Regions from separate parts of the Clostridium sp. Marseille-QA1073 genome, predicted to be linked through region 2. Evidence: riboswitches for the same ligand, from Rfam matches in the RefSeq annotation. Region 2 holds a riboswitch; the other holds the start of a gene.
What was found. Region 2 has a riboswitch for S-adenosylmethionine ahead of ACY1IQ_RS11860 (methionine ABC transporter ATP-binding protein). Riboswitches for the same ligand answer to the same signal wherever they lie in the genome.
Positions count from the first base shown of each region.

Region 1: linked by a shared signal. The riboswitch ahead of metK (methionine adenosyltransferase) and the one ahead of ACY1IQ_RS11860 (methionine ABC transporter ATP-binding protein) in region 2 are both predicted to bind S-adenosylmethionine.

Region 1 is NZ_JBSVQM010000028.1:28,752-36,574, reverse strand. Features, by position in the region: gene ACY1IQ_RS18575 (ComF family protein) at 1-669, opposite strand, end outside; gene ACY1IQ_RS18570 (hypothetical protein) at 642-1,649, opposite strand; gene recD2 (SF1B family DNA helicase RecD2) at 1,665-3,875, opposite strand; gene metK (methionine adenosyltransferase) at 4,258-5,433, opposite strand; SAM riboswitch class I at 5,514-5,619, opposite strand; gene ACY1IQ_RS18555 (PQQ-dependent sugar dehydrogenase) at 5,849-6,961, opposite strand; tRNA gene ACY1IQ_RS18550 (tRNA-Tyr) at 7,512-7,596, opposite strand; tRNA gene ACY1IQ_RS18545 (tRNA-Thr) at 7,605-7,679, opposite strand; tRNA gene ACY1IQ_RS18540 (tRNA-Val) at 7,698-7,773, opposite strand; tRNA gene ACY1IQ_RS18535 (tRNA-Tyr) at 7,780-7,823, opposite strand, start outside.
Region 2 is NZ_JBSVQM010000011.1:125,824-133,646, forward strand. Features, by position in the region: gene ACY1IQ_RS11855 (lipopolysaccharide biosynthesis protein) at 1-937, shown strand, start outside; SAM riboswitch class I at 1,018-1,120, shown strand; gene ACY1IQ_RS11860 (methionine ABC transporter ATP-binding protein) at 1,447-2,412, shown strand; gene ACY1IQ_RS11865 (methionine ABC transporter permease) at 2,405-3,064, shown strand; gene ACY1IQ_RS11870 (MetQ/NlpA family ABC transporter substrate-binding protein) at 3,081-3,869, shown strand; gene ACY1IQ_RS11875 (short-chain fatty acid transporter) at 4,046-5,407, opposite strand; gene ACY1IQ_RS11880 (DUF2089 domain-containing protein) at 5,779-6,135, shown strand; gene ACY1IQ_RS11885 (SHOCT-like domain-containing protein) at 6,162-6,533, shown strand; gene ACY1IQ_RS11890 (AbgT family transporter) at 7,156-7,823, shown strand, end outside.

The DNA of each region.
Region 1 (7,823 bases), on a different contig from region 2:
ACTTTTTGAAGCAGTCAAGATGTATACTCTTCCAGCTCCAAATTTTTTTAATAATTTTACACAATTCACAGCTGTAGCCCCAGTAGTTATAACATCATCAATTAATAAAATATTTTTTTCTTTAATACAGAACTTCTCATTAAATTTAAAACAATCACAAACATTAATCCATCTTTCTTCCTTATCCAATCCTATTTGATCCTTAGTCTCTTTAAACTTTTCTAATAGCTCTAAGCAAGGTTTATTAATTTTAGAAGATGCTACCTGGGCTAGAAGTTTAGCTTGATTATATCCTCTTTTTCTTCTTACATTTTTACTTATAGGCACAAAAGTAATTATATCAACCTTTAAAGCTTCTTGATCAATTAAATCACCCATATAATTACCTAAAAGCTCTGCTGCTAAATAATTATTAAAATATTTTAAAGACAATACAAGTTTTTTAATAATGTCATCATGCTTTGCTATAATATAGCATTTATATTTCTTATTTTCCCTTATTATATAATAACTCTTATTAATAAACTTTATTTTGCTTTCACAACTGTTACATATTATCTTATCTTTAGTATAGGATTTGCATATAATGCATTGTTCTTTCGTCGGATATATTACCGAAGATATACAATGTATTAGATATTTTAAAATTTTAAGAATCCTTCTTCCCACGCTTTCCTATTTAATTCTCTCATTATAAATTTAGCCTTATGTATATCTTGTGTTTCTTCCTTACAAAGAAAAATCACTTCTCCTCGCTCTAATGATTCCGCTCTTTCTACTTTACTTGTAATATAAACTAGAGTTTTATAATCATAAATTTTATCATCTGCAAAAAATACCATTACATTAATATTATTTAAATCTTCATGAAACTCATCATAATCATCAGTAATTAAAATACTATTATTTGAAAATAAAAATTTTTTAACATATGTCTTATCTTTTTTATCTTTTATATGGTAATATATATTTTCTGTTAATTTTCTTTTTAATTTATCCATATAACTATAAATATTTAGAACTTTAACCTTGTCTGGTACATATATTATAGTTCTTCTATTTAAAGATATAGCCCAAATTAAATATTCATAAGCTGCTAACGGTAAGTCTTCATTTATGTTAATTCTCGTAGTAATTACTCTAGGCTCAATTAACGGCGTTTTATTTTTATTCATAGGAAAATATATACTATTATCCTTTAAAAATACAGATTCAATAGAATATGAAATAGCTATTCCAGTATCACTACAAAGCCTAGTCAAAATTCTTTCTATACTTTTTTTATCTTGAAGTGGCATATATCCTAAATCATCAAAGATAATTAAATCATATCTATTATCTAAGTATAATGCCCTATTATAATTACATATAATCATCTTATCTTTAACTTCCTGTGATGAATCTTTTAAATACACGTATTTTTCTTTATCAATATAATTTAGAATTTCTATTCTATCTTTAGCTTCATTAGTTATATACACTATAGATTTATTATTATTTAAATAATAGAATATGGTGGCTAAAAAAATTGTAGCTGTATTGTAAAAATAAGAAATAACATTTAATCTATCATGTTTATTTCGACAATATCTTAATATATCTTGACTTACTTCTTCTTTACCTCTAAACATGTTTATATTTATAGCCATAGTTATCTCCTCAAATCATATATCAAATATTTCTTTTATTCTCCATTTTAGTGCTGAATATCTTTCAAAAGTTCTATCATTATCTTTCATAAAACTAATAGCTTTTTGAGAACCTACAAGAACAACCATTTGTTTCGCTCTAGTTATACCTGTATATAATAAGTTTCTGTTCATAAGTAGTGGTGGTCCTATAAACATTGGCATTATAACTACAGGAAATTCACTACCCTGACTTTTATGTATAGTTATTGCATAGGCAAGTGTAAGTTCATCTAAAAATACAGAGTCGTATTCTACAATTTTATCATCTTCAAAATTAACTACAACTGTATCATTTTCTTCTTTAATATCAATTATATAGCCCACATCTCCATTAAATACCCCAATACCAGTAGCTTCGTCTTCAGTATTATATTTATTCCATTTTAAAGTATAGTTATTCTTTGTTTGCATTACTTTATCGCCAATTCTAAAAACTATATCTCTAAATTCTTTTTCCATCTTGTTTTTTGATTTAGGATTTAATATATTTTGAAGTTCTTTATTCAAATTATCTATTCCAACTATACCCTTTTTCATAGGAGATAAAATTTGTATATGCTTTGTTTTATCCCATGATTTATTAAATTTAGGAAGTCTAGTATTTATTAAAGATATAATTTGTTCCAATATTTTCTGTGTATCATAACATTCTATAAAATAAAAATCACTACCTTTTTTATTCAGCATAGGCATTTTACCATCATTAATTAAATGGGCATTTACTGTTATCATACTTTCTTTACCCTGTCTAAATATTTCATTAAGCCTTACAGTCTTTATAGAATTACTCTCTATAATATCTCTAAGTACATTTCCTGGGCCTACAGATGGAAGCTGATCTACGTCTCCTACTATTATTAACCTTGTGCCCAATGATATTGCTGATAAAAGGTTATTCATTAAATTAATATCTATCATTGAAGCTTCATCTACTATTAAAACATCACATTCAAGAGGACTACTTTCATCTCTCAAAATTTCAATACCCTCTTCTCCTGCACCTATCTCTAAAAGTCTATGAATAGTTTTAGCCTCTCTTCCAGTAGCTTCTGTCATTCTTTTTGCTGCACGCCCTGTGGGTGCAGCCATAAATACTTTCATACCAGCCTTTTCGAATATACTAACAATACAGTTAATTATTGTAGTCTTTCCTGTACCAGGACCTCCTGTAATAACTTCAACACCGTAAGATATCGCTCCTTTTATAGCCTCAATTTGAGATTTTGCCAACTTTAAATTATTTTCTTTTTCAAAAGACTTTATTTCTTTTTCTCCATTGACCTCTAGTTCATCATAAGAACTTGATGCAAGTTCAACAATTTTTCTTGTTACACCTAATTCTGCATAAAGATATGGAATAGTAAAAACTGCACTTTCTCCATATATATTCTCTATCTTCAATTTACCTTCCAAAACACTATCATATACAGATTTTTGAATGTTTTCTTCATCAACAGATAAAATCTCTTTGCACCTAACAATAAGCTTTTCTAGTGGCATATATGTGTTTCCTAAAAGACAAAATTCATTTACAACATATCTTATTCCACTTTTAATTCTAAAAGGAGAATCTTTATCTATACCTAAATTCTTTGCTATGTTATCTGCGGTTTTAAAGCCTATTCCTGATATAGTTTCTGTTAATATATACGGATTTTCTTTAACGATTCCTACAGAATTTGCTCCAAATCTTTTATATATTTTCATACATTGATTAGCGGAAATTCCATAGGTTTGAAAAAAAATCATAATGCCTCTAAGCTCTTTTTGTGAGGAATAAGATTTCATTATGAGTTCAATTTTTTTCTCCCCTATACCATTAATTTCCCTTAATCGTTCTATATTATTATCTAAAACTTCTAAAGTTCTTTCTCCAAAAAAATCAACTATCTTTTTTGCAGTAACAGGTCCTATTCCTGAAATGACGCCACTAGCCAAATACTTTTCTATCCCTGAAATACTATTTGGCAAAATTTCTTCAATGCTTAGTACTTTTAGCTGTTCACCAAATTTAGGATGAATTACCCATTCTCCGGTTACCTTATAATGCTGACCTTCACTAATATAAGGGATTATACCTACAATAGTTTTTCTAATATTACCATTTCTTATATTGGCAATGGTATAACCATTATCCTCATTTTTAAAGACAATATCATCTATTATCCCTGTTATATCTGTCATGAAAATCTCTCCTAAAAATTCTTCTTTTGATTAATTATATCATAGCTGCTTGTATGGTTCTAATTATACTCTTTATAGGTGTTCCATACAGAACAGAATATGATTAAAAATTGTTAATTTGTAATAATTGACACTTCAATTATGAATCTTGTACTATTTTAAATCTTTCATTATGAATTGGCAAAAATATATTCTATATATAATATATTTTTGCCAATTCATAATCATTACAAACCTGTTAAATTCTATATATACCACTCCTAAATTGAATGTATCTTTGAGAATAATTAGCACTTATTGGAAAAATATCAAATTCACAATCACAAATTTTGAATTGTGCATTAACAAAGCCCTGTACTAAATTAAGTACAGGGCTTTATGCTTATATATATCTTCTAATTTGGGCTACTTTACTTAATTTTTCCCATGGAAGATTTAAATCTGTTCTTCCAAAGTGTCCATAAGCAGCTGTTTGTCTGTATATTGGTCTCCTTAATTCTAATTCTTTTATTATAGCACCAGGTCTTAAATCGAATACTTCTTTAATTATTTCAACAATCTTATCATCTGGTATCTTTCCTGTTCCAAAAGTATCAACTTCAATTGATACAGGATTAGCTACTCCTATAGCGTATGCAAGTTCTACTTCTAGTTTATACGCAACTCCTGCAGCTACTAGGTTTTTAGCCACCCATCTTGCAGCATATGCAGCTGAGCGGTCAACTTTTGTTGGATCTTTTCCTGAGAATGCTCCACCGCCATGTCTTCCGTATCCACCATAAGTGTCAACAATTATTTTTCTTCCTGTTAATCCTGAATCACCTTGTGGTCCGCCTATAACAAACTTTCCAGTTGGATTAATATAGTATTTAGTATTTTCATCTAATAATTCAGATGGTACTATAGCATTTATAACATGTTTCATTAAGTCTTCATAAATTTGCTCTTGAGAAACATCTGGGCAATGTTGAGTTGATATAACTATTGCATCTATTCTTATTGGTTTTTCATCCTCATATTCAACTGTAACTTGAGTTTTTCCATCTGGTCTTAAATATGATAAAGTTCCATTTTTTCTAACTTCTGACAATCTTCTTGATAATCTATGAGCCATAGCTATTGGAAGAGGCATATATTCTTCAGTTTCAGATGTAGCAAATCCAAACATCATTCCCTGATCTCCAGCCCCTACAGCTTCAATTTCCTCTTTCGCTTGTCCTCTTTTTTCTATTGCCTCATCAACACCTTGAGCTATATCTGGAGATTGCTCATCAATAGATGTTAATACAGCACAAGTATTGCAATCAAACCCAAACTTAGCTCTTGTATATCCTATTTCTTCTACAGTTTTTCTAACTACTTTTGGAATATCTACATAACAATTAGTTGTTATCTCTCCCATAACCATAACCATACCAGTAGTTACTGCTGTTTCACAAGCTACTCTAGCATTAGGATCTTTTTCTAATATACTATCTAAAACTGCATCTGATATTTGATCGCACATTTTATCTGGATGGCCTTCTGTAACTGACTCTGAAGTAAATAATCTTCTCATTTATAATCTCCTCCTCACTATATTTATAAAATAAAAAAACTCTTCTTAGATAAGAAGAGGCTAATATACATACTTGCACTCTCTTATCTTGCAGAATTACTTCCACAGGAATTGGCACCGTGGTAAAATATATACCGGTTGCCGGGTTTCACAGGGCCCGTTTCCCTCCACCTCTCTTGATAAGAGTATTATTTTATTATTAAGTTTACTAGATAAATACTAACATAATGTCATTTCTCTGTCAATATTACTACTGTAAATTATATTAAGAGGAAAATTTTTCTATAAACATTACATATATCATAAAAAGACATTCTATAAGTATGTGTTTCTGCTGAGAAGTTAATTTTCTTTCTCTCTATGTTTATTATCTGTTCTACAGATAATGTGAACAAAGTGAGTTCTCTTTGCTTCTTTAAATATCACTTTTTTTCGGAATGAGTCGGATAATTTTATCATCACCTACATTAGGATTTCCTCTTCCATCCATATTACTCGTTGTCAGATAAATCGATCCATCTTTCGCCTGAATAACCTCACGCAAACGCCCATACTCATTCTTTAGCCATGATTCTAGATTCTTTACTTCTGTTCCATCTTCATTTAGGGATATAGCAAGTAGTTGTTCTCCACGCAAAGTAGCAACTAATAATTTTCCTTGCCATGGTCCTTGATTTACGAAGGCAATGCCTGAAGGTGCCCATGTATCTTCTCCACTGTGTATTAAAGGTTTTTGTGTTACAACTTCTTCGGATTCTTCATTTCCTTGAACGAGAGGCCACCCATAATTGGCTCCTGGTTGTATAATATTTATCTCATCATGTCCTATCTGTCCATGGTCTGATTCATATAAGATATCTTTTGAATTCCATGCTAAGCCTTGAGGATTTCTATGCCCTAAACTATAAACAGGTGAATTAATAATTGGATTATCTGCTGGGATACTGCCGTCTGATTCTATTCGCAGTATTTTTCCTGCTTTACTTGTTAAATCTTGTGCTAACATAGAATTTCCTGCATCTCCTGTTGTTATATATAATTTCTGATCTGGTCCTATCTTTATCCTTCCTCCATTATGAATTTGTCCACCAGGGATTTTATCTAGAATAATCCGGTCAATGGATGCCTTATTATTTTCTTCAATCAATCTTACAACACGATTATAAATTTGATTACCTTCTACATATGAATGCATAACATACATATAATTGTTTTGTGAATAATTTGGGTCTAGAACAATACCCATTAACCCTCCTTCCCCCTGACTTATAAAGGGTGCACCAAATGTAATGAGTGGCTGAGTATTAAGTTTGCCATCTTCAATCACTCTAATTGTTCCAGACCGCTCCGTAAAATACACTTTTCCTTCATCGCTTATTGCTATAGCCCAAGGTATATATAGATTTTCAGCGATAATTTCAATTTCATAAGGAAATTCATCTGATGTGACTACATTAACTTTGGCATTAGTTACATTACGACTACGTAATATAATATTAGACAAAACATTGTAAATCGTTTCTCTCATACTATTATCCTCCAAACTTAAATAAATCCATATCTAAATACATACTTTAATTATATTAGGAGATATTTATTTTAATGCATTATTGGCCACGCCTTAAAATGATCAAAAACAGTAGGGATAAATTAATGCTTTCATATTAATAAATTAATCTAAAGATTTCACGTAAAAAGCTATTATAAGCATCCAATATGAAAACTTAAAATATACTCTGAAAAATAATTTTTCTAAAAATAGCTTAAATCTTTAGAAATTAATGATTAACAATTAATAATGAAGAATTTATGAAAGAATTCACTAGAGATGAATTTCTTAAAATAAAATTTATTTTATTTTAAGAAATTCCAAAAGCTTTAGCAAAAGAATTTTTGTTATGGAAGTAAAATCATATATAAGTTAAATTTTTATTGTGGAACCCTATAATATAACACCAATATACAAACAGTAAAAAATGCAGTAGCCTTATGACTACTGCGTATGAAAGCATGATTATTTACAAAATAAAAGCTACATTTGAGCTCTCAAAATAAGAGAACAAATGTAGCTTTTGACTTGGTGGAGGAGGACGGATTCGAACCATCGAAGCGAAACGCAACAGATTTACAGTCTGCCCCCTTTGGCCACTCGGGAACTCCTCCATATATTATGGAGCTGGCAATAGGAATCGAACCTACAACCTGCTGATTACAAGTCAGCTGCTCTACCGTTGAGCCATGCCAGCATATTATACAATTTTCAATGGTGGTCGCAACAGGGATCGAACCTGTGACCCTCTGCTTGTAAGGCAGATGCTCTCCCAGCTGAGCTATGCGACCATAATTTGGTGGAGGAGGACGGATTCGAACCATCGAAGCGAAACGCAACA
Region 2 (7,823 bases):
AGCAGGATTTTTTAACAGAGATTTTAGAACATTAGCTTATGCAGCTTTTTTCTCTAATCTTGTAGTCACATTGGTGGGGGTAGTAGTAGAACTCAATTATTGGAACATATTTACCTTAAATAAAAAAGATTATAAGAGAAGTCAGAAAGAAATATTAGAATATGGAATACCATTGTTATTTACTTTTGTAATCACTTGGCTTTTCCAATCAGCAGATAAGATAGCAATTAAACATTTTAATGACTTGAATGAAGTTGGAATATATGGATCAGCTTTTAAAATTATTTCTATATTAAATATAATTCAAAGTTCTTTTACAACATTTTGGGTTCCAGTAGCATTTGAGCGTTATGAAAAAGACCCTAATGATACAAAGTTTTTTGAGAAGATGAATTTATTAATAACAGTGGTAATGATGCTTGGAGGCATACTTCTAATATTATTTAGAGATTTAATAATATTATTGCTTGGTAAAGAATATAGAAGTGCTATTTTCTTAATTCCATTCTTAAGTTTTATGCCAATAATGTACACAATCTCCGAGACTACTGTTATGGGAATTAATTTTCTTAAAAATCCTAGATCACATATATACATTGCAGCAGTATCATGCATAACTAATATAATAGGTAATATTATATTAGTACCTATATATGGTGCAAAAGGTGCAGCTATTTCAACAGGAATTTCTTATATAATATTCTTTGCTATGAGAACTTTCATATCTTTAAAACATTTTAAAGTTAATTATCATATAAAGGAATTCTCTATAATGACTGTAGCATTAACACTCTATGTATTGTACTCAACCTTTATGGAAGTCAACTTAACCTATATATTGATAGGAATAGGTGAAATTGGTCTTCTACTATTTGTATATAGAGATTATGTAGGTGGGGGAATAAAAAAATTTAAAGCAAAATTGAAAAAGAATTAAAAAGTTTTAAAAAAGTACTTGAAATAAATCCAAAATAGATATAAAATGATAAAAAAGAAAAAATTAATAATAGATACTAAATCTTATTAAGAGCGGTGGAGGGACTGGCCCTATGAAGCCCGGCAACCAGTACGTTATGTACATTGGTGCTAAATCCTGCAACATTATGTTGAGAGATGAGGATGCTTTGGTATATCAAGCCCGAGGATTTCCTCGGGCTTTAATTTATTTATTCGCGAATAATATTTATTATACAATATTTACTATTTATGGATAATACTTATTATCTAATGTATGTAAGATAAAACAATTAATTAATATACAATATCTATTTTTTACTAGTAAGATATAAAGTTTGACTTAAGTTTGAGTTATGGCTCTATTCTGATGAAATAATAAAATGAAAACTGTAGTAATACATAAGTTTTTAGTAATATTAAGAATTATTTTTAATTATGAAATAGATGTACTCTATACCGAATTGTGTAATGAAAAAAGGGGTGATACTTTTGATAGAAATTCTGTCAGTAGAAAAAAGCTTCGGAGACTTAAAAGTACTGAAGGATATAAACTTAAAGATAAATAGAGGAGAAATATTTGGCATAGTTGGACATAGTGGTGTAGGTAAGTCTACATTACTAAGATGTCTAAATAAACTAGAGGAGTATGATAGTGGCACTATAAAAATAGAAAATAGGGAAATAAATAATTTGCAAGGCAAGGAACTGAGAGAGTTTAGAAGAAATTTAGGAATGATTTTTCAAAACTTTTCTCTTCTTGAAAGGAAAACTGTATTTGAAAATATTGCGTTACCATTGGAATGTTGGGGATTTGATAAGAACTATATAAAATCAAAAGTCTTAGAACTATTAAAGGTAGTTAATTTAGAAGAAAAAATTAATTCTAAACCTAAAGAGCTTAGTGGAGGACAAAAACAAAGAGTAGCAATAGCTAGGGCATTAGCTTTAGACCCACATATACTTTTATGTGATGAAGCAACTTCTGCATTAGATCCAAAAACAACTAAGGATATACTAAATCTTCTTAGAAAGATTAATGAAAAACTTAACATAACCATAATTATAGTTACTCATCAAATGGAAGTGATAAGAGAAGTTTGTAATAGGGTTGCAATTATGGAAAGTGGAGAAGTAGTAGAAATGGGAGAAGTTGAAGAACTTTTCATAAAGCCTCCTAAAGCTTTAAAGAGATTAATAGGAGAGGAAGATATTGTTCCAGATAGTGGAGTAAATATAAGATTATTTTTCCCTAAAGAGACATCAAATGAAAGTATTATAACTTCTATGGCAAGAGAATTAAATATCGATATGTCTATAGTATGGGGAAAACTTGAAAGGTTTAGAGACGACGTGTTAGGAAGTCTCGTAATTAATATTGATAATTGTAATAAAGAAAAAGTTATTAATTATCTTTCAAGTAAAAATATATCTTGGGAGGTGATTAATAATGAGTAGTGAGATTATAACCTTACTAAAAGATATATTATTAAAGGGTTTTTTAGAGACTTTATACATGGTATTTTGGTCTACACTATTTGCTGTAGTGCTAGGATTTTTATTAGCATTAGTATTAACAGTTACTAAGAGAAAGGGATTAAGACCTAATAGATTAATATACAAAGCTCTAGATGTGGTTATAAATATTTTAAGATCATTTCCTTTTATAATATTAATAATAGCTATAATCCCTTTAACTAAAGTTTTAACAGGATCAATAATTGGTGAAAAAGCAGCAATTGTACCTTTAACTATAGGAGCAGCGCCTTTTGTTGCAAGGGTAGTAGAGTCAGCGTTAAATGAGGTAGATAAATCATTGATAGAAGCAGCAAAATCCTTTGGAGCTAGCAATCTTCAAATATTATTTAAGGTAATAGTAAAGGAAGCTATGCCTTCTATAATATCGGCTATAACTTTAACTACAATCACCATTATAGGATATTCAGCAATGGCTGGCGCAGTAGGGGCAGGAGGATTAGGTTCTGTTGCTATAATGTACGGATATAATATGTTTAATGATAAGGTAATGATATATACGATTATTGTATTAATACTTTTAGTACAATGCATTCAATCTTTTGGAAATATAGTTTATAAGAAATTGAAGTAATAGGGAGGTAATTTAAATGAAAAAAATTTTATCAGTAGTATTAAGTGGATTATTAATCTTTACATTAGGAGCATGTGGAAAAAAAGTTGATAGTAAAAAAATAACAATAGGTGCAACAGCAGTACCTCATGCGGAAATATTAGAGGAAGTTAAACCAATATTAAAAGAAAAAGGATATGAACTTGAAATTAAAGTTTTTTCTGACTATGTATTACCTAATAGAGCATTGGAAGATGGTGAGCTGAATGCAAACTTTTTTCAACATATTCCATATCTCGAAGAATTCAATAAAAATCATAAAACTAATATAGTTGCCTTAAATAAAATTCATTTAGAGCCATTAGGGTTATATTCAAAGAAAATAAAAAGCTTAGATGAATTAAAAGACGGTATAACTATAACAATACCAAATGATCCTACTAATGGATCAAGAGCATTAAAACTATTAGAGGAAAATAAAATTATAAAACTTCAAAACAAAGATTTGGTTTCTAAATTAGATATAGTAGAAAATCCTAAGAATATAAAGATACAAGAAATAGAGGCACCTCAACTTTCAAGAACTTTAGATGATGTAGAAGCTTCTATAATTAATACAAATTATGCTTTACAAGCCAATTTAAATCCTACTAAAGATGCCATAGTAATTGAAGATAAGGAATCACCTTATTCTAATGTAATAGCAGTTAAAAGTGGAGATGAAGATAAAGAAGAGATAAAAGCTCTATGCGAAGCTATAACTTCAGAAAAAATTAAAAAATTTATAGAAGAAAAATATAATGGAAGCATAATACCTTCATTTTAAAATAATTATATATATATATAATTAAGCCTAAGATTTTAATCTCAGGCTTTTTTACTTATATTACATGAATCTACATTGCAGTAAATAGAAATAGTACAAATATGTAATCATAGATTTAATAAAAAGAAGGGACAGTTAAGACTATCCCTTTAAATGTTAGAAAAAAGCCAATTGTTTTAGAATATGATACCACACAATAGGAATCCAGCTGTTATTATTAATCCTGAGTATATAAGGTCAACTAGACAGTATCCCATTATGTCCTTAGCACCTAATCCAGCAATTCCTAAAGCTGGCAATGCCCAGAATGGTTGTATCATATTTGTCCATGCATCACCCCATGCAATAGACATAGAGGTTATTGCAGGAGATACTCCTAAAGCTTGACCAGCAGGTAGCATAATAGGAGCTTGGACTGCCCATTGTCCACCTCCAGAAGGAACAAAGAAGTTAACTATACCTGCACTTAGAAAAGAAAATACAGGGAAAGTAACTCTATTTGAAATTGAAACAAAGCCGGTTGAAATTAATCCAGCAACTGAAACGCCAAGTGAATTTTCTCCAATCATCATTCCAGTAAGTCCAGCATAGAATGGAAATTGTAGTAAAATACCAGAAGCACCTTTTGCAGCGTCTGATATAGCGGCTACATAATTTTTAGGTGTTTTATGAAGTAAAACTCCTAAAAATAGGAATATAGTGTTAACAATATCAAGATTTAAATTAAATCCATTTTCTATAAAGTAATAAATTATATAAGAAAAACCAAGTAAACACAAAACTATTGAAATTACAGGACTATTTTCAATTTTATCAGCAGGAGTCATATCAACAGCGCTAGCAACTTCAACCTTAGCCTCTTCTAATAAAGAAGGATCAATAACTACTGTTTCTTTTTCACTGGGATGCATTGCTCTATTTATTAAAGGTAAGGTTAGAAATAAAACGATTACAATTCCAAGCATAATAGGATTAAAAATAGTTTCACTAGTAGGTATAGGAGCATTGATTACTCCTTGAGTAAGTTTTTTTACATCCTCTCCACCACTAGCAATTGTTAGTGGGATTGATCCAGAAAGTCCTGCATGCCAAACTAAAAAGCCAGAATAAGCAGAAGCAATCAGTAAACGATAGTCTACCTTTTTTACAACTTTAGCAATTTCTTTTGCAAATATTGCTCCTATAACAAGACCAAAGCCCCAATTTATGCAACAAGCTAACAAAGATACCATGGTAACAGTTATGATTGCTTGAAAAGGTGTTTTGGGAATTCGTGCTAGTCTTTTAAGTAGCTTATTAAATGCAGGTGCATTAGCTAAAGCATGTCCAAGTACAAGTACTAAAGCCATTTGCATTGAGAAGGCAAGTAGGGTCCAGAAACCATTACCCCAATGTTTTACCATATCTAACGGACTTTGTTTAGTTAAGAATATTCCTAGGATGAAAACAATAAAAGTAAGTGCTGAAGCAAAGATAAATGGATCAGGTAAATACTTCTGTACTAACTTAACACAGCCGTTAGTAAATTTTTTAAACATAAATATCCCCCCTATAATATGATTTTTATAACTAGTTCATATAGATTATAACTCTTTGTTAACTTATTATCAATATACAGATTACATAAATAATGTAAATATTTAGAATATAATGTATTTAATTGATGAATAAACATATATTATTGTTCTATAATAAATTTTTACTATGAAACTTATTTCAGTATAAGAATATATATTATAATAAATTAATTTATCATAAAGTATGAACTATAAAAATTAATATTATTAATAAATAAATTAATAATATTAACTTATTTGATAGTTTTAATTAAAATGTTTAAAATATATATTGAAAAATATAAAATGTATAGTATAATTAAATTATAAAACAATAAATGGAAGTGATTACTATGTACAAACTTATAAGTAAATGTCCGGTATGTGCTTCTAACCTTAAAATCACAAGATTAAAATGTAACACATGCAATACAGTAATAGAAAATGAATTTGATTTACCAGCTATAAACTACTTGAATGATGAACAAATACATTTTATGGAGGTATTTTTAAAGTGTAGAGGAAGTATTAAGGATGTTGAGAAAGAATTAAAAATATCTTATCCAACAGTAAGAGCAAAACTTGATGATGTAGTAGAAGCACTGGGGTACAAATTAGCTAGAAAGAATGATAGCAATGATGACATATTAAATATGTTAGAGCTAGGAGAAATTACAGCAGAACAGGCAATAGAAATGCTAAAAAAGTAATTGAATAATATTGGGGAGTGTTAATTATGAATGAAGAAGTATTAAGGATTACAAAAATGATTTCTGAAAACAAAATTACTGCTGAGGAGGGGGCTAAGCTTATTCAATCACTTAATAATGATAAAAGTGAAATTATTATTCAAAATAAATTTGATAAATTGGAAAAAAGCTTAAAAATCAAAGTTACTTCTCAGAAAGATAATAGTGATAAGGTAAATATGAGTATACCTTTAAAGGTAATTAAAGCTTTTGGAAATTCTATAAAAAATATACCACAGTTACAGGAAAATGGTGTAGATGTAGGTGCAATTATGGAAGCTATTGATTCAGGAATAGAAGGAACTATTGTTGATATTAAAAGTGAGAATGGAGATACAGTAGAGGTTTATATAGAATGATAAAAACTTAAATTCAATAATTTTTTATCTTTAATTCTTAATTTTTAATCCATAGTAAAAAAATTTGTAAAGGTACTAAAAGAATCGAGAAGATTAAATATTGTTGATATCTTAAATAAAGATAGAGAAAAGTAAAAGTTAATTTGTATTTGTAAGAAGCTAATGTAATATTTTTGAAAATATTACATTAGCTTTTTATATTCTGATTATAATTTTTAGAAAATACAGTTAATTAGAATATTCAAACTAAAGAATAAGATAAAGATACAACCTTTATATATCTTAAAATATAAAATAATATTACCTTTTATACAGTATTGTTTATATATATAATACAGTATTTGATACGTCATAATACTTTAAAATGTTGAACTAAATGTACTACTAATTTACATATAATCTAATTTATAGTACAATTAATTTATTTTTAATATAATTTATATTTTTAAAATTTTTTTGACAATAAAATGGATTGACTAGGGGAAAGTCATATGATAATATTCTAATATCAGTAGCACTTTTGTATGAATTTGTCGAAAATTCGTACAAGCTATTAAGTAATGGATTACATTTAAGAATGTTTAATCTATTTGAACAAAAAATAAAATATTAGGAGGTAATTATGGCTGAAAAGAAAAGAAAAAGTTTGTTTCAAAAATTTCTTGACGGTGTAGAAAAAGCTGGAAATGCACTGCCGCACCCAGTAACAATCTTCTTTATACTATGTGTTATTGTTATGATAGTATCACATATTTGTTATAAAGCTGAAGTGGCTGTTAATTTCACAAAAATCGCAAAAAATGATGCAGGAGTTTATGAAGCTAAAGATACAATAGTTAGTGTAGTTAGCTTATTGACACCAGATGGAATAAGATACATGTTTGAAAATGCTGTTACTAACTTTACAGGATTTGCTCCATTAGGAACAGTACTAGTTGCAATGCTAGGAGTTGGAGTTGCAGAAGGTACAGGACTTATATCAACATTAATTAGAAAATTAGTTTTATCAACTCCTAAAAGTTTAATAACAGCAGTTGTTGTATTTGCAGGTATAATGTCAAACATAGCATCAGATGCAGGATACATAGTTCTAATACCATTAGGCGCCTTAATATTCGCAAGTTTTAAAAGAAATCCACTTGCTGGTATTGCAGCTGCTTTTGCAGGGGTTTCTGGAGGATTTAGCGCTAACTTAATTATAGGAACTATTGACCCATTATTAGGTGGTATAAGTACGGAAGCTGCTAAAATGATAGATCCAACTTATACAGTAGGACCAATGGCAAACTG